Regions from separate parts of the Mesorhizobium sp. B2-2-3 genome, predicted to be linked through region 1. Evidence: riboswitches for the same ligand, from Rfam matches in the RefSeq annotation. Region 1 holds a riboswitch; each other region holds the start of a gene.
What was found. A riboswitch is a leader RNA that binds a small molecule or an ion and turns the genes downstream of it on or off. The one in region 1 is predicted to bind cobalamin.
Positions count from the first base shown of each region.

Region 2: linked by a shared signal. The riboswitch ahead of FJ951_RS14640 (ABC transporter ATP-binding protein) and the one ahead of FJ951_RS18070 (DUF1636 family protein) in region 1 are both predicted to bind cobalamin.
Region 3: linked by a shared signal. The riboswitch ahead of bluB (5,6-dimethylbenzimidazole synthase) and the one ahead of FJ951_RS18070 (DUF1636 family protein) in region 1 are both predicted to bind cobalamin.

Region 1 is NZ_VFWC01000009.1:101,830-112,490, forward strand. Features, by position in the region: gene nuoF (NADH-quinone oxidoreductase subunit NuoF) at 1-1,114, opposite strand, end outside; gene FJ951_RS18040 (NADH-quinone oxidoreductase subunit E) at 1,125-2,402, opposite strand; gene FJ951_RS18045 (NADH-quinone oxidoreductase subunit D) at 2,403-3,593, opposite strand; gene FJ951_RS18050 (NADH-quinone oxidoreductase subunit C) at 3,593-4,195, opposite strand; gene FJ951_RS18055 (NADH-quinone oxidoreductase subunit B) at 4,200-4,781, opposite strand; gene FJ951_RS18060 (NADH-quinone oxidoreductase subunit A) at 4,772-5,137, opposite strand; gene FJ951_RS18065 (winged helix-turn-helix domain-containing protein) at 5,471-6,670, shown strand; cobalamin riboswitch at 6,700-6,904, shown strand; gene FJ951_RS18070 (DUF1636 family protein) at 6,942-7,388, shown strand; gene cobW (cobalamin biosynthesis protein CobW) at 7,391-8,443, shown strand; gene FJ951_RS18080 (cobaltochelatase subunit CobN) at 8,460-10,661, shown strand, end outside.
Region 2 is NZ_VFWC01000007.1:82,542-93,202, reverse strand. Features, by position in the region: gene FJ951_RS14650 (iron ABC transporter permease) at 1-619, opposite strand, end outside; gene FJ951_RS14645 (ABC transporter substrate-binding protein) at 628-1,575, opposite strand; gene FJ951_RS14640 (ABC transporter ATP-binding protein) at 1,615-2,403, opposite strand; cobalamin riboswitch at 2,659-2,868, opposite strand; gene FJ951_RS14635 (LacI family DNA-binding transcriptional regulator) at 2,931-3,956, opposite strand; gene FJ951_RS14630 (Gfo/Idh/MocA family oxidoreductase) at 4,138-5,169, shown strand; gene FJ951_RS14625 (sugar phosphate isomerase/epimerase) at 5,172-6,077, shown strand; gene FJ951_RS14620 (substrate-binding domain-containing protein) at 6,163-7,170, shown strand; gene FJ951_RS14615 (ATP-binding cassette domain-containing protein) at 7,256-8,053, shown strand; gene FJ951_RS14610 (ABC transporter permease) at 8,050-9,093, shown strand; gene FJ951_RS14605 (DUF4160 domain-containing protein) at 9,313-9,540, shown strand; gene FJ951_RS14600 (DUF2442 domain-containing protein) at 9,533-9,988, shown strand; gene FJ951_RS14595 (alanine racemase) at 10,128-10,661, opposite strand, start outside.
Region 3 is NZ_VFWC01000004.1:293,333-303,993, forward strand. Features, by position in the region: gene FJ951_RS09985 (DnaJ C-terminal domain-containing protein) at 1-948, shown strand; gene fabI (enoyl-ACP reductase FabI) at 1,054-1,872, shown strand; gene FJ951_RS09995 (histidine phosphatase family protein) at 1,924-2,511, shown strand; gene FJ951_RS10000 (DUF1344 domain-containing protein) at 2,616-2,876, opposite strand; gene aroC (chorismate synthase) at 3,059-4,180, shown strand; gene ribB (3,4-dihydroxy-2-butanone-4-phosphate synthase) at 4,281-5,381, shown strand; gene FJ951_RS10015 (MFS transporter) at 5,432-6,655, opposite strand; gene FJ951_RS10020 (TetR/AcrR family transcriptional regulator) at 6,774-7,379, shown strand; gene bluB (5,6-dimethylbenzimidazole synthase) at 7,423-8,175, opposite strand; cobalamin riboswitch at 8,224-8,404, opposite strand; gene FJ951_RS10030 (histone deacetylase family protein) at 8,526-9,452, shown strand; gene FJ951_RS10035 (exodeoxyribonuclease VII small subunit) at 9,456-9,707, shown strand; gene FJ951_RS10040 (DUF2277 domain-containing protein) at 9,806-10,072, shown strand; gene FJ951_RS10045 (pirin family protein) at 10,113-10,661, shown strand, end outside.

The DNA.
Region 1 (10,661 bases):
TCTGCGCCTCGCCGCGCACCAGCCGTTCCATCACCCGCCACATCCAGCCGGTGCCTTCACGGCACGGCGTGCATTGGCCGCAGCTCTCATGCTTGTAGAAGTAGGACAGCCGCGCGATGGCTTTGACGACATCGGTCGACTTGTCCATGACGATGACGGCCGCCGTGCCGAGGCCGGATTTGAGGTCGCGCAGCGCGTCGAAATCCATCGGCGTATCGATGATCTGCTCGGCCGGCACCAGCGGCACCGAGGCGCCGCCAGGAATGACCGCCAGAAGATTGTCCCAGCCGCCACGGATGCCGCCGCAATGCGTCTCGATCAGCTCGCGGAACGGGATCGACATCGCCTCTTCGACGGTGCACGGATTGTTGACGTGGCCGGAGACGCAGAACAGCTTGGTGCCGACGTTGTTGGGCCGGCCGAAGGATGAGAACCAGGCCGCGCCCCGGCGCAGGATCGTCGGCGCCACCGCGATCGATTCGACGTTGTTGACGGTGGTCGGGCAGCCATAAAGGCCGACATTGGCCGGAAATGGTGGCTTCAGCCTGGGCTGGCCCTTCTTTCCCTCGAGGCTTTCGAGCAGCGCCGTCTCCTCGCCGCAGATATAAGCCCCGGCGCCATGGTGCATATAGACGTCGAAATCGTAGCCTGAAGTGTTGCCCTTGCCGATCAGCCTGGCCTCATAGGCCTCGTCGATGGCACGCTGCAGCGCCTCGCGCTCGCGGATGAACTCGCCGCGCACATAGATGTAGGCCGCGACCGCGCCCATGGCGAAGCCGGCGAGCAAGGCGCCTTCGACCAGCGTGTGCGGATCGTTGCGCAGAATGTCGCGGTCCTTGCAGGTACCGGGCTCGGATTCGTCGGCATTGATGACGAGATAACTCGGCCGGCCATCGCTCTGCTTGGGCATGAACGACCATTTCAGGCCGGTCGGGAAACCGGCGCCGCCGCGGCCGCGCAGGCCCGACGCCTTCATCTCGTTGACAATCCACTCGCGCCCCTTGGCGACGATGCCGGGCGTGTTGTCCCAGGCGCCTCGCGCCATTGCGCCGGCCAGCGACTTGTCGAAGAGGCCGTAGATGTTGGTGAAGATGCGGTCTTTGTCCTGAAGCATTGTTCGTCCCTCAGACCGGCTTCTTGCCGAAGACGCGGATATATTCGGCGACGCCGCCCTTGGCGAGCGCCTTGGCCTGCTTGACCCAGTCGTCTCGCTCGATGCGGCCGCGGAAGGAGAGATAGCTGTCCACCCACTCCCGTTCGGCCTTCTTCCAAGACGCAACCTGGGCGAAGGTGAAGATGCCGAGCGAATGCAGGATGCTCTCGGTCCTCGGGCCGACGCCGGAGATCAGCTTGAGATCGTCGACCAGCGCCGGCCTGGCGATGCCGGCCGGCCGGTTCTTGTCTTCCAACGAAGGCTTGGCCGCTTTGGCGGGAAGCTTGGTTTCCGGCGACTTGAACGCGGAAGCCGGCTCAGCCTTGTTCAGGGGGCCGCTGCGCGGCTTCAAAACTTTCTCGACCTCGGGCGCCGCCTTGTTGGCGTTTGTCGCCGAGTGGCGGGGAGCCGCGACGCTCGCCGCTTTTTCCGTTGCCGACGCGACCTTGGCCGGCGACGGCGTTTTCAGCGCCGGGCTGGTTTCAGCCGCATCGGTTTTCGGCTTGCTGGCATTGGACGGCGCGACAGGGGTGGCGGCCGGCGTTGGCACCGGCGCCGCGATGATCGCGTCGGGTGCCGCCTTGGCGGCCTTGGCGGCTTCCCTGGCCTCCCTGTCACGGGTCGACTTCAGGATCGCCTTCTCGCTTTTCAGCGTCGTGAGGCCGGCGGCCGGCTCCGAGCCGGTGCGGCCGTTCTGCGGCCCCGGCGTCACCGAGGCCCCCTTGCCCGCATCGTAGAGATCAATGATTTCGGCCAGCCGTTCCGGCGTCAGGTCTTCGAACGTGTCCTTGAAGATCATGACCATCGGCGCGTTGACGCAGGCGCCGAGGCATTCGACCTCTTCCCACGACAGCGTTCCCTTGTCGTTGGTGTGGAACTGGTCATGGTGGATCTTGGAGCGGCACACGTCCATCAGCGCTTCCGAGCCGCGCAGCATGCAGGGCGTGGTGCCGCAAACCTGGATGTGCGCCCGCGTGCCGACAGGATTCAGCTGGTACTGCGTGTAGAAGGTCGCGACCTCGAGCCCGCGGATGCGCGGCATGCCGAGCATGTCCGAAATCGTCTCGATCGCCGCCTTGGTGACCCAGCCTTCCTGCTCCTGCGCCAGCATCAGCAGTGGAATGATCGCAGACTGTTCCCGGCCCTTCGGGTACTTCTTGATCCATTGCTTGGCCGCGGCCGCGTTCGCCCGGTTGAAGGCGAAGGATGCTGGCTGGACGCTGGCTTCTGCGAGACGACGGACTGACATTTAGCGATCGACCTCACCAAACACGATGTCGAGGGAGCCGAGGACGGCGGTGACGTCGGCCAGCATGTGACCGCGGCACAGGAAATCCATGGCCTGGAGATGCGCGAAACCGGGCGCGCGCAGCTTGCAGCGATAAGGCTTGTTGGTGCCGTCGGAGACCAGATAGACGCCGAACTCGCCCTTGGGCGCCTCGACCGCCGCATAGACCTCGCCGGCCGGCACGCGGTAGCCCTCGGTGTAGAGCTTGAAGTGGTGGATCAGCGCTTCCATCGAGCGCTTCATCGCCTGGCGCTTTGGCGGCACGACCTTGCCGTCGAGGTTCGACACCGGCCCGGCGCTTTCCTTGCCGAGCAGGAGATCGATGCACTGGCGCATGATCTTCGCCGACTGGCGCATCTCTTCCATGCGCACGAGGTAGCGGTCGAAACAGTCGCCGTTCTTGCCGATCGGAATATCGAAATCGAGCTCCGAATAGCATTCATAGGGCTGCGATCTGCGCAGGTCCCAGGCAGCGCCCGAGCCACGCACCATGACGCCGGAAAAGCCCCAGGCCCAGGCGTCGGCCAGCGAAACCGTGCCGATATCGACATTGCGCTGCTTGAAGATGCGATTGCCGGTCAGCAACTGATCGAGGTCGTCGATCGACTTCAGGAACGGATCGATCCACTTGCCGATGTCCTCGAGCAGCTTCTGCGGCAGGTCCTGGTGAACGCCGCCCGGACGGAAATAGGCGGCATGCATGCGCGAACCCGAGGCGCGCTCATAGAACACCATCAGCTTTTCGCGCTCGACGAAGCCCCACAGAGGCGGCGTCAGCGCGCCGACGTCCAGCGCCTGCGTCGTCACATTGAGGATGTGCGACATGATGCGGCCGATCTCGCAGTAGAGCACGCGGATCAGCTGACCGCGCTTCGGCACCTCGATGCCGAGCAGGCGCTCGGCGGCCAGTGCGAAGGCATGCTCCTGGTTCATCGGCGCGCAATAGTCGAGCCGGTCGAGATAAGGCACTGCCTGCAGGTAGGTTTTGTGCTCGATCAGCTTTTCGGTGCCGCGATGCAAGAGCCCGATATGCGGATCGACACGATCGACCACTTCGCCGTCCAACTCCAGAACCAATCTCAAAACACCATGCGCGGCAGGGTGTTGCGGTCCGAAGTTGATGTTAAAATTGCGGACGGAGGTTTCAGCCATTACTGCTTTGCCTTCTCATCCCCTGGCAGCACGTAATCGGTGCCTTCCCACGGGGACAGAAAATCGAAATTGCGGAATTCCTGCTTCAGTTCCACCGGCTCGTAGATGACGCGCTTGGCCTCGTCGTCGTAACGCACCTCGACGAAGCCGGTCAGCGGGAAATCCTTGCGCAGCGGGTGACCGTCGAAACCGTAATCGGTGAGGATGCGCCGCAGATCCGGGTGACCCGAAAACAGCACGCCATAGAGATCGTAGGTCTCGCGCTCGAACCAGTCGGCGCCGGGATAGACGCCGGTGATCGACGGCACCATCGTCTCCTCGTCGGCCTGCACCTTGATGCGGATACGCACGTTCTGCCTCGGCGACAACAGGTGATAGACGACGTCGAAGCGCTTGGCCCGTGACGGATAATCGGCGCCGCAGACATCGATGACCGAGATGAATTGGCAGCGCGGATCGTCGCGCAGGAAAGTCACCACTTCGATCAGATCGCGCGGCTCGACATGGATGGTGAGTTCGCCATAGGCGAACACTGCTTCATTGACGCGGCCAATCAATTTTTCGCCGAGATAGGTCGACAGTTCGCTCAGGGATGCGGCCATGGATTTACCGTTCGATCGTGCCGGTGCGGCGGATCTTCTTCTGGAGCAGAAGAATGCCATAGAGCAGCGCTTCGGCGCTCGGCGGACAGCCGGGCACATAGATGTCGACCGGCACGATGCGGTCGCAGCCGCGCACCACCGAATAGGAATAGTGGTAATAGCCGCCGCCATTGGCGCAGGAGCCCATCGAGATGACGTAGCGCGGCTCCGGCATCTGGTCGTAGACCTTGCGCAGCGCCGGGGCCATCTTGTTGGTCAGCGTGCCGGCAACGATCATGATGTCGGACTGGCGCGGAGACGCGCGAGGAGCAACACCGAACCGCTCCGAATCGTAGCGCGGCATCGAGGTGTGGATCATCTCGACGGCGCAGCAGGCGAGGCCGAAGGTCATGAACATCAGCGAGCCGCTGCGCGCCCAGGTGATCAGCGCCTCGGTCGAGGTGACGAGAAAGCCCTTGTCGGCGAGTTCGTTGTTGATTTCGAGGAAGAACGGATCATCGGACCCAACCGGCCTGCCGGTATTGGGATCGATCAGACCCTTGGGCTTCGGCGCGACGAGCGTGCCGGAACTGTCGCTCAATCCCATTCGAGCGCTCCTTTTTTCCATTCATAGGCAAAGCCGATGGTCAGCACCGCCAAAAACACCATCATCGACCAGAAACCGAGCATGCCGATCTTCGAGAACGACACCGCCCACGGAAACAGGAAGGCCACTTCCAGGTCGAAGATGATGAACAGGATCGACACCAGGTAGAAGCGGATGTCGAACTTCATACGGGCGTCATCGAAGGAGTTGAACCCGCATTCGTAGGCGGAAAGCTTTTCCGGGTCGGGATTGCGGTAGGCCACCAGGAACGGCGCCACGATAAGCGCGACGCCGACAGCCGCCGCCACTGCGATAAACAGGACGATGGGCAGGTACGAACTGAGAAGTGCGTTCATGCTGCGGCTTTCCGTTGGCGCCAATCCATTTTGATTACAGCACCAGACCCCATTGCGGAAGCGTGACAGTTTAACCGCTGAACCGTTTTAAGGGGCCTTTGCTGCAACGCGGCGAGGGTTAGCGCAGCGCTTCCGGCGAAGCAAGTCAAACCTTGTTCAAAACACTGGCCTGGACGGCATAAGGGAAGAAACTGGTCCGATCCGCTCCTGTCTGATTTCCTTCGCTTTTTACTCCACTTTTCTCTCCTGACAGAGTTGCCGCCAAAACCCTGCTAGCATGGCCGGAATCAACTGTCCGAACGACGCTCAACAAGCCATCAGAGTCGCATCCGAATGAAGGAAAAGATCTCGCTTGCCACGGCCCGGCGTATCGCGCTCGCCGCCCAAGGGTTCACTGATCCCCGCCCCGCCGGCACGCCCGACCGACGCCACTTCGCCCGCGTGCTCTCGCGTACCGGCCTGCTGCAGATCGATTCCGTCAGCGCGGTGGTGCGCGCTCACTACATGCCGCTCTATTCGCGCCTTGGTCCCTACCCGTTCGCCTTGCTCGACAACGCCGCCGTCACGCGCAAGCGCACGGTTTTCGAATACTGGGCGCACGAGGCTTCCTTCCTGCCGGTCGAGACCTATCCCCTGATGCGTTGGCGCATGCAGCGCGCGGAGCGTGGCGATGAAATGTATCTGGGTCTCGCCAAATGGGGCCGCGAGCACGCCGCCTATATCGAAGAGATCTACCGCGAGGTCGCGGAGCGCGGCCCGATCGCCGCCTCCGCGCTCGAAGGCCAGAAAGGGTCCGGCGGCTGGTGGGGCTGGAGCCACGCCAAGCATGCCTTCGAATGGCTGTTCTGGGCAGGACGCATCACCACCGCGCACCGCCGTGGCTTCGAACGCTTCTACGATCTGCCCGAGCGCGTGCTGCCGCAGGCGATCCTCGATCTGCCGGTGCCGTCAGCCGAGGACGCGCATCGGGAATTGCTGCGGATATCCGCCCGCGCTCATGGCGTCGCGACAGCAAGCGACCTGCGCGACTATTTCCGCCTGTCGCCGGCCGACATGAAGGGCCGGCTGGAGGAGCTGGTTGAAACAGGCGAGCTGGTGCCGGTGCGTGTCGAGGGCTGGAACAAACCGGCTTACCTCCATAAGGAGGCCCGTATTCCACGAAAAATCGAGGCCCGCGCCTTGCTGGCGCCGTTCGATCCGGTCGTTTTCGAGCGCTCGCGCACGGAGCGGCTGTTCGATTTCCACTACCGCATAGAAATCTACACCCCTGCCGAAAAACGGCAATACGGCTATTACGTCCTGCCGTTCCTGCTCGGCGACAGGATCGTGGCGCGCGTCGACCTCAAGGCCGACCGGCCGGCCAGCGTGCTACGCGTCCACGCGGCCTATGCCGAGCCCGGCGCGCCGCCTGAAACCGCCGCGCAACTCTTCCAGGAATTGACGCAGATGCAGGGCTGGCTCGGCCTCGAACGGATCGAGGTTACGCCCGCCGGCGACCTTGGGCAGCCGCTCGCCGACATTGCCGTGTCGTAGACGCGCGTTGACACCGCCGCCTGCAAGAGCCTAAATCCATTCCAGACGGTCTCCTCTCGGCAAAGGGAGGAGCCAAGAGGGAATGCGGTGCGAAATCTCGATTTCAAATCCGCGGCTGTCCCCGCAACTGTAAGCGACGAGCCAAGGCCGAAAACCACTGGGACGGTCCCGGGAAGGCGGCACGAAGGCGATGACCCGCGAGCCAGGAGACCTGCCGTCTGAGACATAAGAATCCGATCGCCCGGCGGGTTTTCCGGGCAAGGAGCCCGATTTGGAACGTGACAGCAGTTTCCCGGCTGAAACAGCGGACATTTTGTCTGGCGATAGCGACTTGTCTGGCGATAGCGACGCCTTGGCCGGCGTCACTGTCATCATCTGCGCTTCCTGCCGCGACGAGACCGGTTCCGATGCCCATCCCCGCGCCGGCGAAGTTTTGGCTCAAGATACGCGCCAAGCCGCAACGGCCGACAATGTCCGTGTCCGCACCGTCGAATGCCTCGGCAACTGCAAGCGCCGTCTCAGTGCCGCGATTCTTCGCGACGGCTGCTGGAGTTATGTCTTCGGCGACCTGAACATCGCCAGCGGCGCCGATCTCGTCACCGGCGCGAAACTCTTCGCCGCTTCGACCAACGGCCTCATTCCGTGGCGTGGTCGCCCGGATTCCCTCAAGCGCGGCCTCGTCGCCCGCATTCCTCCCCTCGACATGCTGAAGGACTGATCATGACCGCCGCAGTTTCCGCCGCCACTCTCTCCCGCGTCCCCTGTACCGTGGTCACCGGCTTCCTGGGTGCCGGCAAGACCACGCTGGTCCGCCATCTCCTGGAGAACGCGGGCGGCAAGCGGATCGCCATCATCGTCAACGAATTCGGCGACATCGGAATCGACGGCGAGATCCTCAAGGGCTGCGGCATCGACACCTGCCCGGAGGAAAACATCGTCGAACTGGCCAATGGCTGCATCTGCTGCACCGTCGCCGACGATTTCGTCCCGGCGCTCGACCAGATCCTGTCGCTGACGCCGAAGGTCGACCACATCCTGATCGAGACCTCAGGCTTGGCTCTGCCCAAGCCGCTGGTCCAGGCCTTCCAGTGGCCGACAGTGAAGAGCCGGGTGACAGTCGACGGCGTAATCGCCGTGGTCGACGGTCCGGCATTGGCCGAGGGGCGCGTCGCCAACGACATGGACGCCCTGCAGGCGCAACGCGCGCAGGACCAGACACTGGACCACGACGACCCCGTCGAGGAGGTGTTCGAGGACCAGATCGCCTGCGCCGACCTCATCATCCTGTCGAAGAGCGACCTGATGGATGCCGCAGGTTCGGCTCGCGCCAACGCCATCATTGGCGAACACTCCGCCCGCGCCGTGAAGGTCGTGCCGACGGCTCATGGCAAGGTCGATCCGTCCGTGCTGCTCGGGCTAGGCCTCGCCGTCGAGGACGACATCGAGAACCGCAAGTCCCATCATGACGGCGCCTTCGACCACGAGCACGACGACTTCGATACGTTCATCGTCGACATCCCCTCGATCGCCAACCCGGACGACCTGGCAAAGCGCGTCGCGACCGCCGCCGAACAGGAGAACGTGCTGCGGGTGAAAGGCTTCGTCGAGGTCGGCGGCAAGCCGATGCGGCTGTTGCTGCAGGCGGTCGGTCCGCGCGTCAATCATTATTATGACCGCGCCTGGACGGCTGACGACGACCGCCGCTCGCGCCTGGTCGTCATCGGCCTCAAGGGGCTGAACCGCCCGGCGATCGAGCATATCCTCGCCGGCTGAGGCAACACCGACCGCGATGCACATCCTCACCACCACATCCGCCTCGCTCGACGATCTCGCCGAGCCGGTCGATCTGCGGCAGACGCCGGCGGAAATGGTGGCGCTGTCCTTCACGGACAGCGACCTGGCCGGACTGGCAGCGGCCTGGAAAGGCGACGCCGATCGGCTGCCCACGATGCGGCTGGCCGCGCTGCGCGACCTGCGCCACCCCATGTCCGTCGACCTCTGGATCGACAGCGTCGCCCGTCACGCCAAAGTCATTCTGGTGCGTATTCTCGGCGGTTACGAGTGGTGGCGCTACGGCTGCGACCAGTTGGCCGTGGTTGCCCGTGAGCGCGGCATAAAGCTGGCACTACTTCCCGGTGAAAGCCACGACGAGGATATCAGGCTGATCGAAGCCTCGACGCTGCCGCGCGAGGAACTGGACGGGCTGCTCAATTATTTCCGCCAGGGCGGCCCGGCCAATATGAGCGCGCTGGTGCGCAGGCTGGCGCGGTTGGCGGGGTCTGATGGCGAGATTGCCGAGCCGGTAAGCGTGCCGAAAGCCGGGTTTTATGAGCCGGGGCGCGGAGTCGTGGAGAAGCCGGACTTATCGAATGTTGACGATCCTTCACACCCCCCTCTGTCCGGCAGGACATCTCCTCCGCAAGGGGGGAGATCGGCTGTCATCAAGGCCGGCTCCTCTTTTGTTGCGTCAGAAAAGGATGTGTTTGCACCATCTGAAAGGGGCAAGAGCGTCGATGACGGGGCAATCTCCCCCCTTGCGGGGGAGATGTCCGGCAGGACAGAGGGGGGTGTGATGGGACTCGACGTTGACAACATCAATGCTCGCACCATTCCCGTCCTCTTCTACCGCTCGATGCTGCTCGCCGCCGATGTCGCGCCGATCGACGCGCTTTTCGAGGCGCTACGGCAGCGCGGCATGCTGCCGGTGCCGATCTTTGTCTCCAGCCTGAAAGACCCGGAATCTCTGGCTTTTGTTGAAACCGCGATTGCCCAGCCCAAGCCCGCCGCCATCATCACCGCGACCGCTTTCGCGTCCGGCGCCGAACCCGGCGTCGAAACCCTGTTCGACCGCGCCGGCGTTCCCGTCTTCCAGGTCATCGTCGCCACCACCCGCCGCGACGTATGGGAGAAGAACCAGCGCGGGCTGGCCCCCGCCGACCTCGCCATGCATGTCGTTCTGCCCGAACTGGACGGCCGCATCCTCGCCGGCGCCGTTTCGTTCAAGGGCGAAAGCGAGACCGACCCGGCGCTCGGCCACCGCGCCTTTGCCAACCGGCCGGAGCCCGATCGCGTCGAACAGGTGGCGGACCGGGTCGCGGCCTTCATCAGGCTTCGGGAAACGCCGCGCGCCGAGCGCAAGGTCGCCATTCTGATCCCCGATTACCCGAGCGCTCCCGGCCGCACCGGCTATGCGGTCGGGTTGGATGTGCCATCCAGCGTGCTGGCGATGCTGCACGACCTCCAGGAACAGGGCTATGTAGTTGAGGGAATTCCCCAAACGTCGCGTGCGTTGCTGGATGCGCTGGAGCGCAGCAAGGCTGGGTTGGAGTTGGATGAGTACCTTGCCTTCTCAACGGAATTGCCGGGCGCAGCAATTGCTGCCGTAGAAGCAGCTTGGGGCAAAGCCGAAGGCGAGACAGGTTTGCGCGAGGCACCCCCCTCTGTCCTGCCGGACATCTTCCCCGCAAGGGGGGAGATTACGCCGTCATCACTGTCTTCGCCAATCTCCAACGTTGCAAGAGTAGCTCCAGCGTCGAAACTGCCAATCTCCCCCCTTGCGGGGGAGATGTCCGGCAGGACAGAGGGGGGTGTTCAAGCGCTGCCCGCCGCCAAATTCCCCTTCCGCGCCGCGACCTTCGGCAACATCACCGTGGCGCTGGCTCCAGACCGCGGCCGCTCGGCCGACCGCCGCGCCGACTATCACGACCCGACGCTGCCGCCGCGCCATGCGTTGCTCGCCTTCGGCCTGTGGCTGCGCAAATTGCTCGGCGTCCATGCGCTCATCCATGTTGGCGCGCATGGCACGCTGGAATGGCTGCCGGGCAAGACGGTTGCGCTTTCGCAAAGCTGCTTCCCCGAGATCGTCACCGGTCCCCTGCCCGTCATCTATCCCTTTATCGTCTCCAATCCCGGCGAGGCGGCGCAGGCGAAGCGGCGGATCGCCGCCGTCACGCTCGGCCATCTGCCGCCGCCGCTGACCGGCGCCGGATTG
Region 2 (10,661 bases), on a different contig from region 1:
CACCTAGCCAGATATTGTCCCACCGCGCCAGGCCGAGCCCGCCCATCGTCCAGAACAGCACCGAATGGGCGGCGCGCTGGTCACCGGCAAAGACCAGGTAATTGGTCAATGCGGTGAACATGAAGGAGACCGCAAGTCCGGCGAGGATCAGCCGTTCGGGGCCTTGTCCCCTCACCCGCGCAACCAGCAAAAGCACAACGCAAGCCGCCAGAATACCGCCGGTGAACGCGGCGATCGGTAGCGTCCAGATCCCGAAACTGTCGCCGAAGACGGTGATGACGGAGACAGCGCCGGCGGCGGCTCCCGACGAGAGACCGAACAGGAACGGATCGGCAAGATCGTTGCGCGTCACCGTCTGCAACAGCGCGCCGACCACGCCCAGGCCGCCGCCGAGACAGATGGCCAGGATGGTGCGCGGCAATCTGAGGTCGACGACGATCCTGCCGACCGGGCCGGACACGTCATGCCCCTTCAATCCGATCGCATGGCCAAGTGCTGCAACGACGTCGCCCAGCGGGATCATCGTCGAACCATAGGCGATCGATAGCAGCGCGAGCGCGGCCATAGCCGACGCGGCCGCCATCATGGCCAATACGAATGCCTTGTGCCGCAAAGTCATCTTCCCGGTTAAAATGCTTCCGGATGCATCGCCCTGGCGATCTTGCCGATCGCTTCGATGTTGGCCGGTCCGGGTGTCAGTTCGGCATAGCGAAGCGCCACGAAGCGTTCGTTCTTGACCGCGTCTATCTCCTTCATTGCCGGATGCGCTTTCAGGAAATCGAGCAGCTTCCGGTAGCCGCCGCCATCCTGATAGTCGAGCAGGATGAGGAATTGCGGATTGCGCGAGGCCACCGTCTCCCAATCCGTGTTGCCCCAGCTGGTGTCCATGTCGGCCATGATGTTGTCGCCGCCGGCCGCGGAAATCATGGCGTTGGGAATGGCGAACTTGCCTGATGTGAACGGCTTGTCCTCGCCGGAATCATAGAGGAAGACGCGCGTTCCCCTGCGGTCGCCGACCTTTGCGGCGATTTCGGCGAGCTGCGCCTTCCAGCCGGAGACGAGCTTATCCGCTTCGGCCTCCTTGCCGAAGATCTTGCCCAGCTTCTCGACATCGCCATAGAGCAGGTCCATCGAAGCGGCAGGCCGGTTCTTGTCGAGATGGACGCAGCTTTCCGTCAGCACCAGGGTCTTGATGCCGTGTGGCGCCAGCGTATCGGGCGTCACCTCGCCGCCCGGCTTCATGCCGTAATACCAGCCGGCGAAGAAGAAGTCGGGCTCGACAGCGACCAGGTTTTCCAGCGTCGGATATTTGGGCGCCAGTTCCGGGATCGAGCCTTGCTCGGCCTTGAATTCGGGGCCGACCTTGTACCATCCGGTGATGCCGGTCAGGCCGACGATCGACGGCTGCAGCTTCAGGGCGAAGGCCATCTCGGCCATGTTGAGATCGTGAATGACAGCGCGCTTTGGAGGCGCGTCGAAGGTCAGCGACTTGCCGCAGCTGTCGACCGTCACCGGAAAGGCGAAGGCCGTAGAGGCCAGCAGGGAGAAGGCAAGAGATACGGCAAGGCGTTTCACGGATGTTGCTCCTTCGTTGCACGGGAATTGGATCTGCGCTCACGAAGATGGCGCGGCACGGTTCGGAACCTCGAACACCGTCAGCTCGCGGTCCTCCGTCGGGTGGCGCAACCTAAAGACCTCGACACCGAAGATCTCGCGGATCAGCTGCTGAGTGAGTGCTTCGCGTGGCGGCGCCAGCACATGCAACCGGCCATGGCTCATCACCGCGACCCTGGTGGCGAAAGGCGTCACCAGCGCCAGATCGTGCAGCACCGCGATCACGGTCATGCCGAGGCCTGCAACCAGTTCGAGCAACTCGCTGCGCGCCCGCGGGTCGAGATGGTTGGTCGGCTCGTCGAGGAACAGGATCTTCGGCTCCTGCGCGATGGCGCGGGCAAGCTGGGCGCGCTGGCGCTCGCCGCCCGACAGCGAGCCGATGGTGCGGCCAAGCAGCGGCAACAGCCCGGTCCGGCGCAGAGCCTCGACGACAATGTCGCGTTCCTCGCTCCTGTGCCTGCGGCCGGTATGCGGAACCCGGCCGAGCTCGACATAGTCGATCACCGCCAGCCGTGGATCCGGTTGATCGGTCTGGCCGACGACGGCGATGTGCAGCGCCCGCTCGGCGGTCGAAATCCTGTCCAGCAAGCGCCCGGTTAGCTTCACTTCGCCCGAACTCGGCCTCAGCATGCCCGATAGCATGCGCAGCAATGTCGTCTTGCCGGCGCCGTTGGGACCGATGATGGCGAGACGGTCGCCCGCCGCCACCGAAAGGCTGACCGGATACACCAGATGCAGGCCATCCGCCGCTGCGGCCAGGTCGCGGGCATCGAGAAGCGGCGCGGTCATGGGCAATTCCTTGCAGGGCCTGCCGGAATACGGGCCAGCGTCTTGCTTGCCAGTCCTGCCGGACGCTGGCCTGAATTCACCTCGGTGGCGATATCGCGGCAAAGCGTGCACACGACGATGCGATGCATGGCAATGCGATGTACGCGATCGATGGAGCCGTCCAACTTCCGTCACTTTCAAAATGGCGACGGAAGGAAGCTGGCTTGAACCGGTCGACAAGACCGAAACCTGCGTCTCCTCCCGGCACACCCCGTCCGGTCAACTCATGCAGATGGCAGGTCTCCTGGCTCGCGGGTCGTTGCGCCATCCTGCCTTCCCAGCCTTGCCGGCCAGTGGCTTCTCGGATTTTGCTCGCCGCTTACAGTTGCGGGGGCAGCCATGGCTTCGACCCGAAAATCGGGCCTCACCATGTTCCCTTTTCACCCCTCGCCTTGCGGCGCGGGGACCATCACGAGTCGCAGCCTAGGATGCAGGCAGCGTCAAGGCAAGGTCGATGTATGTTCTGTTATAACAATACAAACGTGTGGTCAATCGCTATCGCGCGCCACCAGTTCCAGCGGCCAGACCTCGCGAATGATCTCTGGCCCTTTCGCGCCGGCGAAAGCCGGGAGCGAGGCGAGCAGGATTTCGCCGAGCCGCCGCCCCATCGGGTCAAGGCTCGGACGAAAGCCGGTCAGCGCCGGCGAGAAATAACGGCAGAGCGGCGTGTCGACGATGACGATCACCGCGACATCCTGCCCGGGCTTGATCCCCATTTCGGCGAGCGCTTTGCAGCCGCCGAGCGCCATCGAGTCGTTGTTGAAGATAATCGCGGTCGGCGGATCCTTCGACCGCATGACTTGCGGTGTCACCGCGTAGCCACCGGCTTCGTTGATAAAACCGTCCACAATCAGGCCGGGATCGACTTCGATGCCGTGCCGCCGCAGCGCCTTGCAATAACCCTCCAGAAACAGATAACCGAAATTCAGGTCAAGCGACGGCCGGATGGCGGCGATGCGGCGGTGGCCACGCGCAACCAGCCGGTCGACCGCATCGGCGCCCGCCTTCTCGAAATCCAGATCCAGAGAGGGATAGCTGTCGTCGCCGGACCGGCTTCGGCCGAGCGTCGCGAAGGGAAAGCCGGCCTTGCTCAGATAGTCGATGCGATCGTCCTCGCGCCGCGTCCAGGCCAGTACGACGGCATCGGCACGACGCGTCTCGACGACGCGGCGCAGCCGCTCCTGTTGATAATCCGCCGGCGCGCCCATGACGATGATCAGGTCCAGCCCGCACTCGGCCAATGTCGCTTGCAGTCCGGTGAGGAACGGAATGAAGAACGGCTCGCCATACTGCTGGTCGCCCGGATGCGGCTGCAGCATGAAAGCCACGGCATGGGTGGTGCCGCGGCGTAGGTTCCTGCCCGAGTGGTTCGGTGAATAATTGAGCTTCCGGGCCGCCTCGAGCACGCGCTGGCGTGTCTCGGCGTTCACGTCGGCGCGCCCGTTAAGCGCGCGCGAGACTGTACCGATCGAAATGTTCAGGTGCCGCGCAAGATCGTGAATGCTGGACGCCAAGACCTCCCCCTCCTGCTTCTGGCTAGCACCAGCCGGTCGTGCGGCCAAGGCGTTTCAGAGCCGACGGTACAAATCCGATTGACAATATATGCCATCGGGTGTGTCATCGTAAACGTTTACGGAAGTCATTTACGGACTGCCGTGGGTGCCAGCCAGGAGGGGTTGGCCGGAGGAGCGCTGGATGATGCACGTCGTCCTGGTCGGGTGCGGAGCCATGAGCAAAACCTGGCTCGAGGCCATCAGCCAATCCCCTGCCGTCAGGATCGTCGGTCTCGTCGACCTCGACGCCGACAGGGCGCGCCAGCGGGCCCGCGAATACGACCTCGCAGGGGTCGCGATCGGGACCGATCTCGACGCCATTCTGGGCCAGACCCGACCCGATGCGGTGTTCGACGTGGTCGTGCCCGCCGCCCGCGGCGCGGTGGCGAATTCGGCCTTTGCCCATGGCTGTCACCTGTTGACGGAAAAGCCGCTGGCCGACAGCCCGGACAATGCGCGCGCCATCATCGACGCTGCCCGGCGCGCCCGACGCGTCCATGCCGTGGTGCAGAACCGCCGCTACGTCGCCAACGTCCGGCGCATCCGGCGCTTTCTCGGCTCCGGCGCCATCGGCGCTGCGACCAGCATCCATGCCGATTTTTTCGTGGCACCGCATTTCGGCGGTTTCCGCGAAGACATGCGCCACGTGCTGCTGCTCGACATGGCGATCCATACGTTCGACGCCGCCCGCTACATGGTCGATGGCGAGCCGACCGAAGTGTATTGCCGGGAATGGGAGCCGGCCAATTCCTGGTACCGGCAGGGATCGTCGGCAAGCGCCACCTTCGAGCTCGGCCAGGGCAAGATGTTCACCTATCGCGGCAGTTGGTGCGCCGACGGTTTCCGCACCAGTTGGGAAGGCAGTTGGCGCATCGTCGGCGAACGCGGCAGCCTGACCTGGGATGGTCATGACGAGTTGAAGGCCGAAGCCGTGCTGCCGGAACGCGAAGGCCTGCTCGACAAGGTCGTGCCGGTAGCGGTGCCGCCGCTCGACCCTGCCGACCGCATCGGCGGGCATCTCGGCGTCATGGAAGATTTCGTCCGCGCCGTGGAAACCGGCACCGAGCCGGAGACGCGCGGCGCCGACAATATCAAGAGCCTGGCCATGGTTTTCGCGGCGATCGAAAGCGCCGAGACCGGGCGCCGGATCGAAATCCCCAGGCAGGAAGGATGACCATGCCGAACCCGCTTCTCGACATCAGGATCGGCACCATGGTGCGGGCCAATCTCGAAGACCCGGCCGCCTATGTCAGGCAGATCCTGCCGCTCGGTTTCGAGAGCGTCCAGCCCTTCTTCTGGCAGACGCTGGGCGGCAAGGACCTGGGGCGGCTCGCCGGCGAGATCCGCGACGCGATCGGCGATGCCGATGTCAGCGTCAGCTCGATCGGCGTGTTCGGCAATCCACTCGAGAGCGGCGACACCGACCGCGGCGTGCTCAAGGCCTGGGAAACGGTGATCGACAGCGCGCATCTGTTCGGCACCAATCTGGTCAGCGGTTTTACCGGCCGCATCCGCGGCAAGCCGCTGACCGACAGCCTGCCGCGCTACCGCGAAGTCTGGGGCGAATTGGCCAAACGCGCGGCCGACAAGGGCGTGCGCATCGCCTTCGAGAATTGCGCCATGGATGGCAACTGGGCCGCCGGCGACTGGAACATCGCCCATAATCCGGACGCCTGGGAACTGATGTTCAACGAATTGCCGGATGAGAATCTGGGTCTGGAATGGGAGCCCTGCCATCAGTTGGTCTATCTGATCGACCCGATCCCGCAGATCCGCAAATGGGCGCATCGCATCTTCCATGTCCACGGCAAGGACGCGACGGTGCGCTGGGATGTCATTCGCGAGCACGGCGTCTTCGGCCGCCTGCCTTTCGTGCAGATGCGCACGCCCGGCTTCGGCGACAGCGACTGGACGCGGGTGATCAGCGAATTGCGGCTGGCCGGATACAGGGGCGCCATCGATATCGAAGGTTGGCACGACCCGGTCTATCGCGACGATCTTGAAATGACAGGCCAGGTCCGCGCGCTGGAATACCTCCAGCAATGCAGAGGGGGCCTGAGCTACCTGCCGAACCCGACGTGAGGATTGGCCGGCGGGAGGAGCCGGACGGGATTGCCGAAGCAGATGTCGAAACCCTCGCTCGCGAGGACAAAAGGGAGGAACGTGCATGAGCATCGCCAAGAGAACGACACTTCTGCGCACGACCGTGGTGGCGACCGCCACGGCGCTCGCCGCCGCCATCTCCACCTTGCCGGCACAGGCGCTCGACGCGCAATGGTGCAAGGACGTCCACATCCGTTTCTTCGTCGGCGGCGCCGAGGGCGACGCTTTCGGCACCATTGTCTACAATGGCGCCAAGCAGGCTGCGGCCGATCTCGGACCGAAAGTGGATTACATCTTCTCAGGCTGGGACATCGAAAAAATGGTCCAGCAGCTGCGCGAGGCGGTCGCCGTCAAGCCCAACGGCATTGCCATGATGGGCCATCCCGGCGACGCCGCCATCATGCCGCTGGCCGAACAAGCGCATAAGGACGGCATCAAGATGATGTACCAGAACGTGCCGGTGCCGACGGTGGTGGCGGCCTTCGGCGGGGGCTATGTCGGCGCGCAGCAGGAACAGCAGGGCCGCGCGCTCGGCGCGGAAGCCTTCAAGCTGGCCAAGCTCAAGGCCGGTGACAAGGCGATCATGATCGGCCCGTTCGAGAATGAGAGCCGCGGCGCCCGCGAGCGTGGGACCGTCTCCGCCTTGAAAGAGGCCGGCATCGATGTCGTTCAAATCAATTCCGCCACCGAATGGGCGGCCGATCCGAATCTGGCGATCCCGGTGATCACCGCCGCCTTGCTCAACAATCCCGGCGTGAAGGCCGTTGGCTACCCCGGCGGACAGATGCTCGGCAACGTCCAGACCTATATGACGGCGGCGGGCCGGAAGCCGGGCGACATCTTCAATTTCGGCTTCGACACCAGCCCGCAGATCGTCGAGGCCTTCAAGGGCGGCTGGGTGCAACTGACCGCCGACCAGCAGCCGTTCATGCAGGGCTATCTGCCGATCCTCAGCCTCTGCCAGCAAGTGGTGCTGGGGCTGGCACCGATGAATGTCGATACCGGCGCCGGCTTCGTCACGCCTGAGAATTACAAGATCGTCGCCGAACTGGCCAAGCAAGCACTGCGCTGACCTCCCAAGCCGCCGGCCGGGGGCTCAGGCCCGGCCGGCGGGACCGCCGGCGAGAGCCGGCATGCGACAAGCAAGCGAGGACCCGATGGCCGAACGCATCATCGAACTGCGCGACATCACGAAATCCTACGGCCAGGTCTATGCGCTTGGCGGGGTCAATCTCAGCGTCGACCGCGGCGAGGTGGTCGGGCTGATCGGCGACAATGGCGCCGGCAAGTCGACGCTGATCAAGATCCTCGCCGGCGCGGTCAAGCCCACCAGTGGCGAGATCCTCGTTCGCGGCAAGCCGGTCACCGGCTGGAACGCCGCGCGCTCGCGCGACGCCGGCATCGAGACCGTTTTCCAGGACCGTGCGCTGGCAGTGCAGCAGACCATCGTGCGCAATATCTTCATGGGGCGCGAACTCACCGGCTTCCTCGGCTGGCTGAAAGTCGGCACCGAAATCAGGGAGGCGAGCCGGCTTATGCGCGAGATCGGCTTCACTTCGAAAGTGTTCACGCCGCAGTCCGTCGTCGGCCAGCTTTCCGGCGGCGAGCGCCAGGGCGTGGCGATCGCGCGCGCCATCTACAAGCAGGCCGACCTGATCATCCTCGACGAGCCGACAACGGCTCTGTCGCTGACCGAAACCGCCAAGGTCTTCCACTTCGTGCGCCAGGTGCGGGCGAGCGGGCGCTCGATCCTGTTCATCGGCCACAACATCCACCATGTCTTCGACATCGCCGACCGTTTCGTCGTGCTCGATCGTGGCACTGTGGCGCTGCAGGCCGACAAGCGCGACATCAAGTCGGCCGACACGCTCGTCAATTTCATGGAAGACCTCGCGCATCCCGGCGGACTGCCCGGCTTGGGCGAAGCCCAGCGCGCGGAGGACACAAGGCCATGAGCAACATCGCCGAGCCCAATCGCCAGGCTCCCTCGCCCCATGCCGAAATGGGCGAAGCGGCGTGGAAGCACCCGTCGGATCATTTGCTGCGCGGCTTCGTTCTCGACAATCGCGCGGCGCTGGGCACGCTCGGCGTTTTCGTGGTGATGATGGTCGCCTTCACCATCGCCAATCCGACGGTGTTCACCACCTGGTTCCTCTACAGCTCGGTGCTGACCACGCTGCCGGTGGCGCTGTTCGTGGTCGTGCCGCTGGTCTTTGTCGTTACCGCCGGCGAAATCGACCTGTCGTTTCCGGCGACGATGGGTTTTGCCTCCTGGGTTTTCGCGCTGGGCGTTCAGGCCGGCTACGATCCCTTCCTCGGCATCGTCGCAGCACTCGCCACCGGCATGCTGCTCGGCTTCCTGGTCGGCGTGCTGGTCGTCTATGGCAGCCTGTCGTCGCTGATCGCCACGCTCGGCATGAACTTCCTGCTGCGCGGGCTGATCCAGATCATCAACGAAGGCAAGTCGACCGCGCTGCCGACGCTCGGGCAAAGCTGGACCTATATGATCTTCTCCAGCCAAGTTTACGGGATTCCGGTACAGATCCTGTGGGCGCTCGCCTTCGTCGTGTTCGCCGCGCTGCTCTACAACCGCCACCGCTTCGGCGCGCAGGTGAAGGTGGTCGGCGACAATCCCGACAGCGCCCAGCAGATGGGCATCGACGTCAAGCGGGTGAAGGTCAAGGTGTTCGTCTTCGTCGGCATCGGGGCCGCGATCGGCGGCACCTTCTCGACGATGATCAACTTCACCTGGTGGCCAACCGCCGGCGACGGCTATCTGTTGCCGGTGCTGGCTTCGGTGTTCGTCGGCGGCACGCCGACCTGGGGCGGCATCGGTACCGTGTTTGGCGGCGCCATCGGCGCGCTGACGGTGGCGTTCATCCAGACCGGCGTCGTCGCTGCCGGCCTCAGCGGCTTCTATGTGCAGTTCTTCAACGGGCTGATCATCATCCTGTCGCTGCTTGGCCACCGCTGGAACCAGGCGCGCTACCGCTGAAACGCTACCCAAGGCCGGCCGTTCGGCGCGACCGTCCGAGCTCAATCCGGTAGCTACAACGGCGGCCGCGCGGACGAGAACGCAGGGCCGGGGTCGTCGATTTACGTCACGCGCAATATCGATCAAACTGATGAAATGCGACGCTTTGGGTGCACCCAGTGCACTTTCGCTTGATTTAGTGCACCCTCTGCATTAAATTTGGCGCGATGGAACAGCCACATGCCCACTTTGAAGGTTCTCGACGGCATCAAGATTCAGGTCTTTGCGGATGACCATAACCCGCCTCACTTTCACGCGTTGAAGGGTGAGTATGAAGTCCTGATCAGGATTGGCTCATGGAACGTGTTGCGTGGCCAAATGCATCGCAAAGACCTCGATGCCGTAATCGCTTGGGCTAACTCGCATGAAGAGGAGTTGCGCAATGAATGGACCCGCCTCAATGGTTGACGACATCGTAACAGTCGGCAATCCGCTCCCCAGGATCGCCTCGGTCACCATGATTGATGGCCGCCGCGTGCGCATCACCTGGCGAGACGGCCGCTCCAATACGGTTGACCTGAATCCAGTATTGAATAGCCATCGACACTTCATTCCGCTTCGCGACAATGACGAGCTGTTTGGAACCATGCGGGTTAACGAAGACGGCAATGCAATCGAGTGGGACGGGGGAGTCGAGTTGACAGCCGAATGGATCGATACCCTGCCCTCAATTGGTATGGAGAACCGGGAATTCCGCCATATCATGGACGATCTGCTGAAATTCTCGCTTGAGGGGATGGCGCTCCAGTTGGAAATCTCCAGGCGCCAAATTGCCAACTATAGAGGATCGACACCTATCCCCAATTCAATCGCGTTGGCTACTCGATATCTCGCCGAGAAGGCCGGTCAACGATGACCCCGTCTGGAGGCGGATAGGCTCGCTGACTGTTCCAAGCATGCGGCTGCTGGTCGCCGGCGCATCGTGGCTTTGGGTTGACGGTCGGTCTGTTACATCGAAGCGTCTGGTTTGGACTCATCGTAACGAGGCACCATGCCTACCCCATTGGCAGCGCGGGCCAGCGGTCCACGAGCCTGTCGCCCGAAAAAACCGCGATCGATCCGAACTGCTGCAGCACCGCCTCGCTTTGCGTCGGACGCAGGAAGGCGTAGTCGCCTGACCTGGTGGTGGCATCGCCGGGCAGGCCCATGAATTGCTGGTTCGAGGAAAGGCCAAGCAGGCCATTGGTCTCCATGCCTTCGGGAAACACCGGTTCGGCCATCCATTTGCCGCCATAGAGATAGCAACCCTTGCGCGGAAACCGGCCGACCGTCTGCAGCAGGCGGGTGACCGCCGGCGGGCCTGGCAGCATCGGCTCGACCACCTTGAGGATCGGCGTGGCGATGAAGGCCGCGGACTGGAAGCCGTCGAGGCCGGGCGTGTCGAAATCCCCGGGCAGCACGAAGGCCGACCCGATCGACACTTCGTTGGCCATGCCGCCATGGTGAAGCAGTGCCGTCTTCGAGCCGCCGATGTTCAGTGTTCGGCGCTGGTCCTCGCCGAGAGCCGCGATGAATGCCGCGGCCCGCTG
Region 3 (10,661 bases), on a different contig from region 1:
ATGCGCGACCCCTATGAGGTGCTGGGCGTTGCAAAGAACGCATCGGCCAAGGACATAAAATCGGCGTACCGCAAACTCGCCAAGAAGCATCATCCGGACCAGAATCCGAATGATCCCAGGGCGAAGGACCGTTTTGCCGCGGCCAATCAGGCCTATGAGATCGTCGGGGACGAGAAGACCCGCGCCGCTTTCGATCGGGGCGAGATCGACGCCGACGGCAAGCCGCGTTTCCAGGGCTTCGAGGGCGCCCCCGGTGGCGGTGACCCCTTCGCCGGTTTTCGCCGCCAGCAGCAGGGAGCCGGCGGTTCGCGATTCGAGTTCCGCTCCGGACGCCCGGGCGGCGATCCGTTCGACGGCAACAGCGATATCTTCAGCCAGATTTTTGGCGACGTCTTCTCCGGCTCGCGCGGCCCCGGCCAAAGCGGGGCAGGAATGGGTGACCGCCGCCAGCCGGCAACTGCCGCCGACCTGAATGTCACGCTCGACATCACCATCGAGGAAGCGGCGAACGCTGAAAAGGTCACGGCGATGTTCCCTGACGGCCGCAAGGTGGCGGTCAAGCTGCCGGCCTATGTCGAGGACGGGCAGACCATCCGGCTGAAGGGGCAGGGCGAGCAAGGGCCGGGCCAGCCCGGCGACGCGTTGGTCAAGATCCGCTTCCGCCGGCATCCGCGCTACCGCCTGGAGGGCCGCGACCTGCATGCCGATTTGCCGGTGGGGCTGGCCGATGCCGTGCTTGGCGCCAAGGTGGCCGTAGAAACGCCGACCGGCAAGCTCGCGGTCAACGTTCCCGCCTGGTCGAGCTCGGACAAGGTCCTGCGCCTGAAGGGCAGGGGCCTGCCGGAAAAGGCCGGCGGCCACGGTGATCTCTACGCCCATGTGCGCATCATGCTGCCAGAAGGCGGCGACAGCGCGCTCGAAGGGCTGTTGCGCAGCCAAAAAGGCTGATTGGCGGCTCTTGTCCCCGAACTGTCCCGTTTGAGCGCTTGAAGGGGCTCTGTGCCTGTGCGATAGGGCTCTCCACAAATAAGAAATCTTGCGGAGAGCACGCATATGGCGGGTGGACAGGGCCTGATGGCCGGCAAACGCGGCCTGATCCTCGGCGTCGCCAACAACAGGTCGATCGCCTACGGCATCGCCAAGGCATGCGTCGACCACGGCGCCGAGATCGCGCTGACCTATCAGGGTGAAGCGTTCAAGAAGCGGGTCGAGCCACTGGCTGCGGAACTCGGCGCCTTTGTCGCCGGCCATTGCGATGTGACCGATCCGGCGAGCCTCGACGACGTTTTCGCAAATGTCGCCAATCATTGGGGCAAGCTCGACTTCCTCGTCCATGCCATCGCTTTTTCCGACAAGGACGAACTGACCGGCCGCTATGTCGAGACGACGCGCGATAATTTCCTGCGCACGATGGATATTTCGGTCTATTCCTTCACCACCATCGCCAAGCGCGCCGAGGCGCTGATGACCGATGGCGGTTCGCTTTTGACGCTGACCTATTACGGCGCCGAAAAGGTGATGCCGCATTACAACGTCATGGGCGTCGCCAAGGCCGCACTCGAGGCCAGCGTGCGTTACCTCGCCGTCGATCTCGGCGCCAAGAAGATCCGCGTCAACGCGATCTCGGCGGGCCCGATCAAGACGCTGGCCGCTTCCGGCATTGGTGACTTCCGCTACATCCTGAAGTGGAACGAGTACAATTCGCCGCTGAAGCAGACGGTCACCCAGGAAGAGGTCGGCGATTCCGGCGTCTATTTCCTGTCCGACCTGTCGCGCGGCGTCACCGGCGAAGTGCATCATGTCGATTCCGGCTATCACGTCGTCGGCATGAAGGCGGTCGACGCACCTGACATTTCGACAGTCAAGGATTAACTCCTCCGCCTATCCTCCGCCCAGGCCCTGGCCCGACCTCCGGAAGACCTGATGTACCCGCTGGTTTATATCGTGCGCCACGGCCAGACCGCGTGGAATGCCGAATTCCGGCTTCAGGGGCAGGCCGATACCGACATCAACGCGCTCGGCCGCGAGCAGGCGAGCGCAAACGGGCATCGGCTGGCTGACCTGATCTCCAATCCCGCAGAGTTCGATTTCGTTGCCAGCCCGATGCGGCGCACGCGCGAGACCATGGAGCGCATTCGCGCCGCCATGAAGCTCGACCCGGCTGCCTACGGGACCGATCCCCGCCTTGTTGAAGTGAATTTCGGCGACTGGCAGGGTTTCACCTTTGCCGAGCTGGAGACGCAATTTCCGGGTGCGAGCAGGACGCGTGCGCTGGACAAATGGAACTTTCAGCCACCGGGCAAAGATGCCGAGAGCTACCAGATGCTGCTAGAACGGGTAAAGCCGTGGTTCGACGCGCTCGAGCGCCAGACAGTCTGCGTGACGCATGGCGGCGTCATGCGCACCTTGTTTCGCTTCGTGCTTGACATGGCCGAGGACGATGCGGCGAAGCTGGCGATACCGCAGGACCGCGTGCTCAAGCTGGAAGGCGACAGCCTGGGGTGGCTTTAGGCACCTGGCACGATCCAGGAAGGCTCATGCAGGCTGCCGGCGCAGGTGCATAAAACGGCTGTAACGGCTCAACAAACGCCGAACAGCCGATTTGCATTGGAAGCCTAGTCGGAGTCGCTGTCAGGCAACTGCATATCGGTGACGACGTTTTCGCCATTGGTCACGTCATAGGCGATGACGATGTCCATGCCCGGCTTCAGCGCGTCGAGATCGGTTTCCGCGTTCAGCTTGTAGGATTTGCCGTCGTCCAGCGTCAGGGTCAGCGCGTCCTTGTCGATCTTCTTGATCAGGCCTTCGGTCTGCCCGGCGAAAGCGGCGATGCAAAGCAGGAATGTGGCGGCAACAGCGCCAATCAGGGTACGCATCATCGTCCTCTTTGGTATTGCGCCGGCATGGGTAGCGGCGGATCCTCAACGGCGAATGGAGCAGAGCAGAAACCAATCGAATGTGTCAAAACTAAATCCGAAGATCACGGTTTGACCCCTGTGGAAAACGCCAATAGAAGGCAGGCTTCAGTCGGCTCCGATGCCGGGCAGGGCACTTTGCGATGTCTCACAACACGTTCGGCCATCTTTTCCGCGTCACCACCTGGGGCGAAAGCCATGGGGCCGCATTGGGCTGCGTGGTCGACGGCTGCCCACCCGGCATCCGCTTCACGCGTGACGAAATCCAGGCCGAACTCGACAAGCGCCGGCCCGGCCAGTCGCGCTTCGTCACGCAGCGCCGTGAGCCTGACGAAGTGAAGGTGCTGTCGGGCTTCATCCTTGACGATGACGGCGAGACGATGATCGCGACAGGTACGCCGATCTCCATGCTGATCGAGAATGTCGACCAGCGCTCGAAGGACTATGGAGAGATCGCCCGCCAGTACAGGCCGGGCCATGCGGACTACACCTATGACGTCAAATACGGCGTGCGCGACTATCGCGGCGGCGGCCGATCCTCGGCGCGCGAGACCGCGGCTCGGGTCGCCGCCGGAGCCCTCGCCCGCAAGGTCGTGCCGGGCATGGTGGTGCGCGGTGCACTGGTATCGATGGGCGAGAAGTCGATCGACCGCGCCAACTGGAACTGGAATTTCATTGGCGACGCGGACAATCCGTTCTTCACGCCGGATCCGGCGTCCGTTCCCGTTTTCACGAGCTATCTCGACGGCATCCGCAAGGCGGGTTCCTCCGTCGGCGCCGTGATCGAGATCGTCGCCGACGGCGTTCCGGCCGGCCTCGGCGCGCCGATCTACGCAAAGCTCGACCAGGATATCGCGTCAGGCCTGATGTCGATCAACGCCGTCAAGGGCGTCGAGATCGGCAACGGCTTCGAGGCCGCCCGCATCACCGGCGAACAGAATGCCGACGAGATGCGCATCGGCAATGACGGCCAGCCGGTGTTCCTGTCCAACAATGCCGGCGGCATCCTTGGCGGTATCTCGACCGGCCAGGCGATCATCGCCCGCTTCGCCGTCAAGCCGACGTCTTCAATCCTGACGCCCCGGAAGTCGATCGACAAGGACGGCAACGACGTCGAAGTGATGACCAAGGGTCGCCATGATCCGTGTGTGGGCATTCGCGCCGTACCGATCGGCGAGGCGATGGTTGCCTGCGCAATCGCCGACCATTATCTGCGGCACCGAGGACAGACAGGCAAGGAAGGCAGTAGGGCAGTAGGGCAGTAGGGCAGTCTGTTAAGCTGCCCGCGAGACGAGCAATTTTTCCTTTCCCCTACTCCCTTACTGCCCTATTCCCCTACTCCCTTGCGAGCGAAGCGAGCATTCCATGTCTTACGACCAGAAGAAGATCGTCGAAGCAATCCGGGCCTTCGAGCGCGGCGAGATCGTCGTCGTCATGGATGATGACGGGCGCGAGAACGAGGGCGACCTGATCGTCGCCGCCGTCCATTGCACGCCGGAAAAGATGGCCTTCATCGTGCGCAACACTTCGGGCATCGTCTGCACGCCGATGCCGCGCGAGGAGGCCAAGCGCCTCAACCTTGCGCCGATGGTCGCCGACAATGATTCGGCGCACACCACCGCCTTCACGGTTAGCGTCGATTTCAAGCACGGCACCACGACTGGCATTTCAGCTGACGACCGCACGCTGACCGTGCGCAATCTCGCCAACGGCAATGTCGGCGCCTCCGATTTCGTCCGCCCCGGCCACATCTTCCCGCTCATCGCGCGCGAAGGCGGCGTGCTGATGCGTTCGGGCCATACCGAGGCGGCCGTCGATCTGTGCAAGCTCGCCGGCCTGCCGCCGATCGGCGTGATCTCGGAACTGGTCAATGACGACGGCACCGTCAAGCGCGGCCCGCAGGTCGCGGCTTTTGCCGAGGAGCACGGCCTCAAGCAGGTTTCTGTCGCCGACCTCATTGCTTACCGACAACGCAAGGAAACGCTGGTCGAACGCGTGGCATGCTCCGAGATCGACACGCTCGGCGGCAAGGCGCAGGTCTTCACTTACACGCTGCCCTGGGATTCCATGCACCATGTCGCCGTCGTCTTCGGCGACATCCGCGACGGAGAAGAGGTGCCTGTGCGTCTGCACTCCGAGGACGTGGTGACCGACGTCTTCGGCACCAGCCACCGGCTGGACGCCATCATGAAGGCGATGGGCGAGCGCAAGCGCGGCGTCATCGTCTATCTGCGCGAGGGCTCGGTCGGTGTCGCCCACCAGGAGCGCAACCGGCCGGCGAGCGGCGACCGGGAGGACCACGAAGAGGCGCGCCGTCGCGAGAATGAATGGCGCGAGATCGGGCTCGGTGCTCAGATCCTGAAGGATCTCGGCATTTCCTCGATCAATTTGATCGCCTCGCGCGAGCGCCACTATGTCGGCCTCGAAGGTTTTGGCATCCACATCGCCAAGACCGAGATTCTCTAGGTTCGACGGCGGCAATAGCGTCCGACCCGCTGAACCGGACGCGTCATGGTTCATTCCGCGGCAGCGACGGCCGCTTCACACCCATCCAACTCGCATTTGTGAGTGGCAAGACTGCGCTGGCCGAGCAGCACCGTGACCAGCGCGATGCCGCCCGCGACCACCGAGACCCAGAACCCGTTCTGGGCGCCGAACGCATCCACCACCGCGCCGGCGGCGAAAGAGCCCAGCGCCATGCCGATGCCGATTCCCGTTGTCACCCAGGTAATGCCCTCGGTCAGCATCGCTTCCGGCACATGCCGTTCGATCAGGCCGAATGCCGTGATGAAAGTCGGCGAGATCGCCACGCCGCTGATGAAGACGGTCAGCGCCAAAATCGGCACGCTGTCGGCGGTGAGCGGCAAAATCGTGCTGACTGCGATGATGGCGACCGCGACGGTCAGCTGGCGCTGTAGCGGCGTCTTGAGGTTGAGCGCGCCGACCACGATGCCCAACACGAACGATCCCAGCGCATAGACGCCGATCACCAGGCTTGCGGCACCGGCTTGGCCGAACTCCTTGGTGATCGCCACGGTGCTCACTTCCGTCGTCGCGAAGGTCGCGCCGATGAAGATCAGGGTGAAGGTGATGATCTGTACCGGCCGCAGGCGGATTGCCGAGCCAGTCGAACCATGGTCCACCGGCCGCACTTTCGGCTCGGTCGATCGCTGCAGGATGAATGCTATCGAGCCCAAAGCGAGAAACAACGTGCTCGCCAGCATGCCTGCTTCCGGAAACAGCGCCGCACTGAGGCCCACCGACAGCGACGCGCCGGCGATATAGACCAGTTCGTCGGCCGCCGATTCGAAGGCGAAGGCGGTGTTCATCTCCGGCCGGCCGCGAAAAAGCTCGGTCCAGCGCGCGCGCACCATTGCCGGCATGCTGGGCATGGCCGCTGCCAGCAGCGCCGACACGAACATTGTCCATACCGGCCAATCCTGGTTGGCCGACGCAATCAGCAGCAGGAATGCCAGCACGGAGATGATGGTGGTGGGCACGACGATCCATGTCTGGCCGAGGCGGTCGACCAGCCTGGAGATCTGCGGCGCCAGGAAAGCGTTGGCCAGCGCGAATGTCGCCGAGACGGCACCCGCCAGCCAGTATTCGCCACGCGTCTGCGACAGCATCGCCACGATGCCGATCGGCGCCATGGCGATCGGCAGGCGCGCCATGAAGCCTGCAGCGGCAAAGCCCTTGGCGCCAGGGGCTCGAAAGATCTCGGAATAGGGGTTCTGCATGGTCCGTTCCTCGACAAAAGGCGATTCGGAAATTACATACGATGCGTATGAACTAAATAGATCATACGTCGCGTATGTCAATTGGCATACGTGACGTATGTGGATAAGGCCAGAAGAGATGCACAAGCCCCGCAGGGAAATGATCGCCGAAACGCGCGCCAAATTGATTGCCGCGGCCCGGCATGCGTTCGGAACGATCGGTTATGCCGAGGCATCGATGGATGATTTCACCGCATCGGCCGGGCTGACGCGCGGTGCGCTCTATCATCATTTCGGGGACAAGAAGGGGCTTTTGCAGGCGGTTATCGCCGAGATAGACGCCGAGATGGCGGCACGGGTGAATGAGGTTGCAGCGAAAGCACCGACCCGCTGGCAAAGCTTCGTCGACGAATGCACGAGCTACATCGAAATGGCGCTGGAGCCGGAAATCCAGCGCATCATGTTTCGGGACGGTCCGGCCGTGCTGGGGGATCCCGCGCAATGGCCGAACGCCAATGCCTGCGTCGCGTCGATGACCGATCACCTGACGACGCTGCAGGGCGACGGGGTAGTTGTCCCGGGCGTAGACCCCGAGACCGCGGCACGGCTGATCAACGGGGCGAGCAGCCAGGCGGCGCAGCGGATCGCCAATTCGAACGACCCGGAAGCGACATCAAAGACCGTGGTGGCGGCATTCAAGCAACTGCTCGAAGGATTGTTGAGGAAGGATGCCGGAGCCGCCTGACGACGGCAGGCCGCCGGCAGCTCTGGGCATGCCGTATCCGCAATCAAATCAAGGGTTTGTCAGACTTTTCGCATGTTGCCGCCTTGAGGCGTGCGATCGTTGATTTGAGCGGAACTTCGCCCTGTCCGCAAAACGTCTCGCTCATGATCAGCTCGGGCAGCGGCAGCCGCCGCCCCCAGCCATGTGTTTCGAGGTCCGGTTTCGGCGCGAACTCCGAGACACGGCCGACACAGAGATAGGCCACCGGCGTCACATGCTCGGGAATCGACAGAAGGCCTTTCAACGCCTGCGCCTCGATAATGCTGACCCAGCCAACGCCGACGCCTTCGGCGCGCGCCGCCAGCCAGAAATTCTGCACCGCGCAGACCGTGCTGTAGAGATCCATCTCGAGATTGTGCCAGCGTCCCAGCGGCGAACCCTGTGAGCGTCGGCGGTCGCAGGTGATACAGATATTGAGCGCGCTTTCGCAGATGCCTTCCAGCTTGAGCTTGCGGTAGAGTGCCCGCCGCTCTTCCTCGATCGCCGGCAATTCCTGCTCGCGCGCAGCGAGGAACAGGTCGCGCACCTGTTCCCGTCGTTCGGTGCCACGAATGACGATGAAATTCCATGGCTGCATGAAGCCGACCGATGGCGCGTGATGGGCGGCAAGCAGCAGCCGCGCCAAGACCTCGTCGTCGACGGCCTCTGATGTAAAATGGCTGCGGACATCGCGCCGCGTGAACATGGCGCGGTAGACCGCATCGCGCGCCATCTGGTCGAATCCGTCACCCACGGGGATGGTCATATTGTCCGGCATCGCTTGTCCCCTTGCGATTGCAATCAACTGCCGTCCGCCTGACCATGCGGATGACGATGCCTGCCAGGCCGGTCTTCTGGCTCGGGATCAACCCGCATCCGGCGCCTTCCCGTCATCGACAGTGGCATTTACCGGCGCGGTCCCCCTTACAGCGTTGGGCACGCCACGGTATCAAACCGTGTTCCCGATTCTCCCGCTCGCGGCGGGCACCAGGCAGTGGCGGGGACTTTACGACGAAGCCCCTGCGCCGCCAATCCCCGCGGCGACGCGAACGGACGCAAGCGCGATTTTCCCCAACCATCAGGCCGCAACGCATGGCCATCGCCGCGCCGGGGCACTAGATAGGGAGCATGGCCACTCGTCTCTACACCCATCCGATCTTCCTCGAGCACATCACGCCACCCGGCCATCCGGAGCGGCCGGACCGCTTGCGCGCCATCGAGCGCGTGCTCGACGACGAGGCTTTTGCCGCGCTCGACCGCCTCGAGGCGCCACAAGGCGACGAGGCCACCATTCTCTACGCGCATCCCGAGGATTTCGTCGAGCGGGTACGCGCCGCCATTCCCGAGACGGGCATCGCCCGCATCGATGCCGACACAACGGCCAGCCCGAAGAGCTGGCAGGCGGCGATCACCGCGATCGGAGCCGCCAACGCCGCCGTCGACGACGTCTTTGCCGGCAGGGCAGACAACGTTTTCGTCGCCGCCCGGCCGCCCGGCCATCATGCCGAGAAAGCGACCGCGATGGGCTTCTGCCTGTTCAACACGGCGGCCATCGCCGCACGTTATGCACAGCGCAAACACGATATCGAACGTGTCGCCATCGTCGACTGGGACGTGCATCACGGCAACGGCACGCAGGATGTTTTCTGGGACGATCCGTCCGTGCTTTATTGCTCGACGCACCAGATGCCGCTCTACCCCGGCACCGGAGCAAAGAACGAAACCGGCGCCGGCAACATCGTCAACGCGCCGCTTGCGCCGCAGACCGGCAGCGAGGCGTTCCGCGATGCCTTCCTGTCGCGCGTGCTGCCCTCGCTCGACAATTTTGCACCCGACCTGATCATCATTTCGGCCGGCTTCGATGCGCATCATCGCGACCCGCTGGCCGAGATCAACCTGACCGAGGATGATTTCGACTGGGCGACCGGCCAACTCATGCAGCGCGCGGCGCGCCACAGCGGCAACCGGCTCGTCAGCCTGCTCGAGGGCGGCTACGATCTGCAAGGATTGGCATTTTCGGTCGCCGCCCATGTCGGGCGACTGATGAAAGGATGAATGATGGCTGGTGAAACCAACGAAGACGTCAAGGCGATGAGCTTCGAACAGGCTCTCGACGCGCTGGAGAAGATCGTCGATGATCTGGAGCGTGGCGATGTGCCGCTCGACCAGTCCATTAGGATCTACGAGCGCGGCGAGGCGCTGAAGGTGCATTGCGACCGGCTGCTCAAGGCGGCCGAGGACAAGGTGGAGAAGATCAGGCTGTCCCGCGACGGCAAGCCGGTCGGGACGGAGCCGCTGGACGCGGATTGAGGCACGCAGCCGTCTCTCTGGTTTTTGACACGATCATGATTGAGGATAGAACGCGTCCCGATTGAAACGGCTCCAGGACAAGAGGAGATACGGAAGCGATGTGCAGAAACATCAAGACCCTGTTCAATTTTGATCCGCCGGCGACCAACGACGAGGTGCGCGATGCAGCCCTTCAATTCGTTCGCAAGCTGAGCGGAACGACGCGGCCTTCGAAGCAGAACCAGCACGCATTCGACCATGCCGTCGAGGCCATCGCGGCGTCGGCGCGCGAGCTTCTCGATTCGCTTGAAACCAACCAGCATCCGCGCAATCGCGAGGAGGTTGCGGCCAAGCTGCGGGCGAAGGCGGCGATCCGCTTTGCCTGATCTGGCCAAAGCAGCCATCGGCCGCTGACAAGGAGAGTTCATGAGCTTCTTTCCCGGGAAGGATCCTGAAGCCGGCGATGCCTTTGCCAGCGACCAGATCGAATTGATGGTCATTCCGAACGCCAAGGACATTGGCGGTTTTCAGGTTCGCCGCGCCTTGCCGACTGCCAAAAGGCGGCTGGTCGGTCCCTTCATCTTCTTCGACCGCATGGGCCCGGCCATCCTGCGTGCCGGTCAGGCGCTCGACGTCCGGCCGCATCCTCATATCGGCCTGTCGACGGTCACCTACCTGTTCGACGGCAGGATCAGGCATCGCGATTCGCTCGGCACCGAGATGGTGATCGAGCCGGGTGACGTGAACCTGATGACCGCCGGCCGCGGCATCGTCCATTCGGAGCGCACGCCGGAAGAACTGCGCGGCGCGCCGATGTCGATCTCGGGGCTGCAGACATGGTTGGCGCTGCCGGACGGCAAGGAGGAAGTGGCGCCGGTTTTCGAAAACACCGCTGTCGCGCGGCTTCCCGACATCGACGCGGAAGGCGTCAGCGGCCGCATCGTTATAGGCGATTTCCAGGGGCTGCGTTCCCCG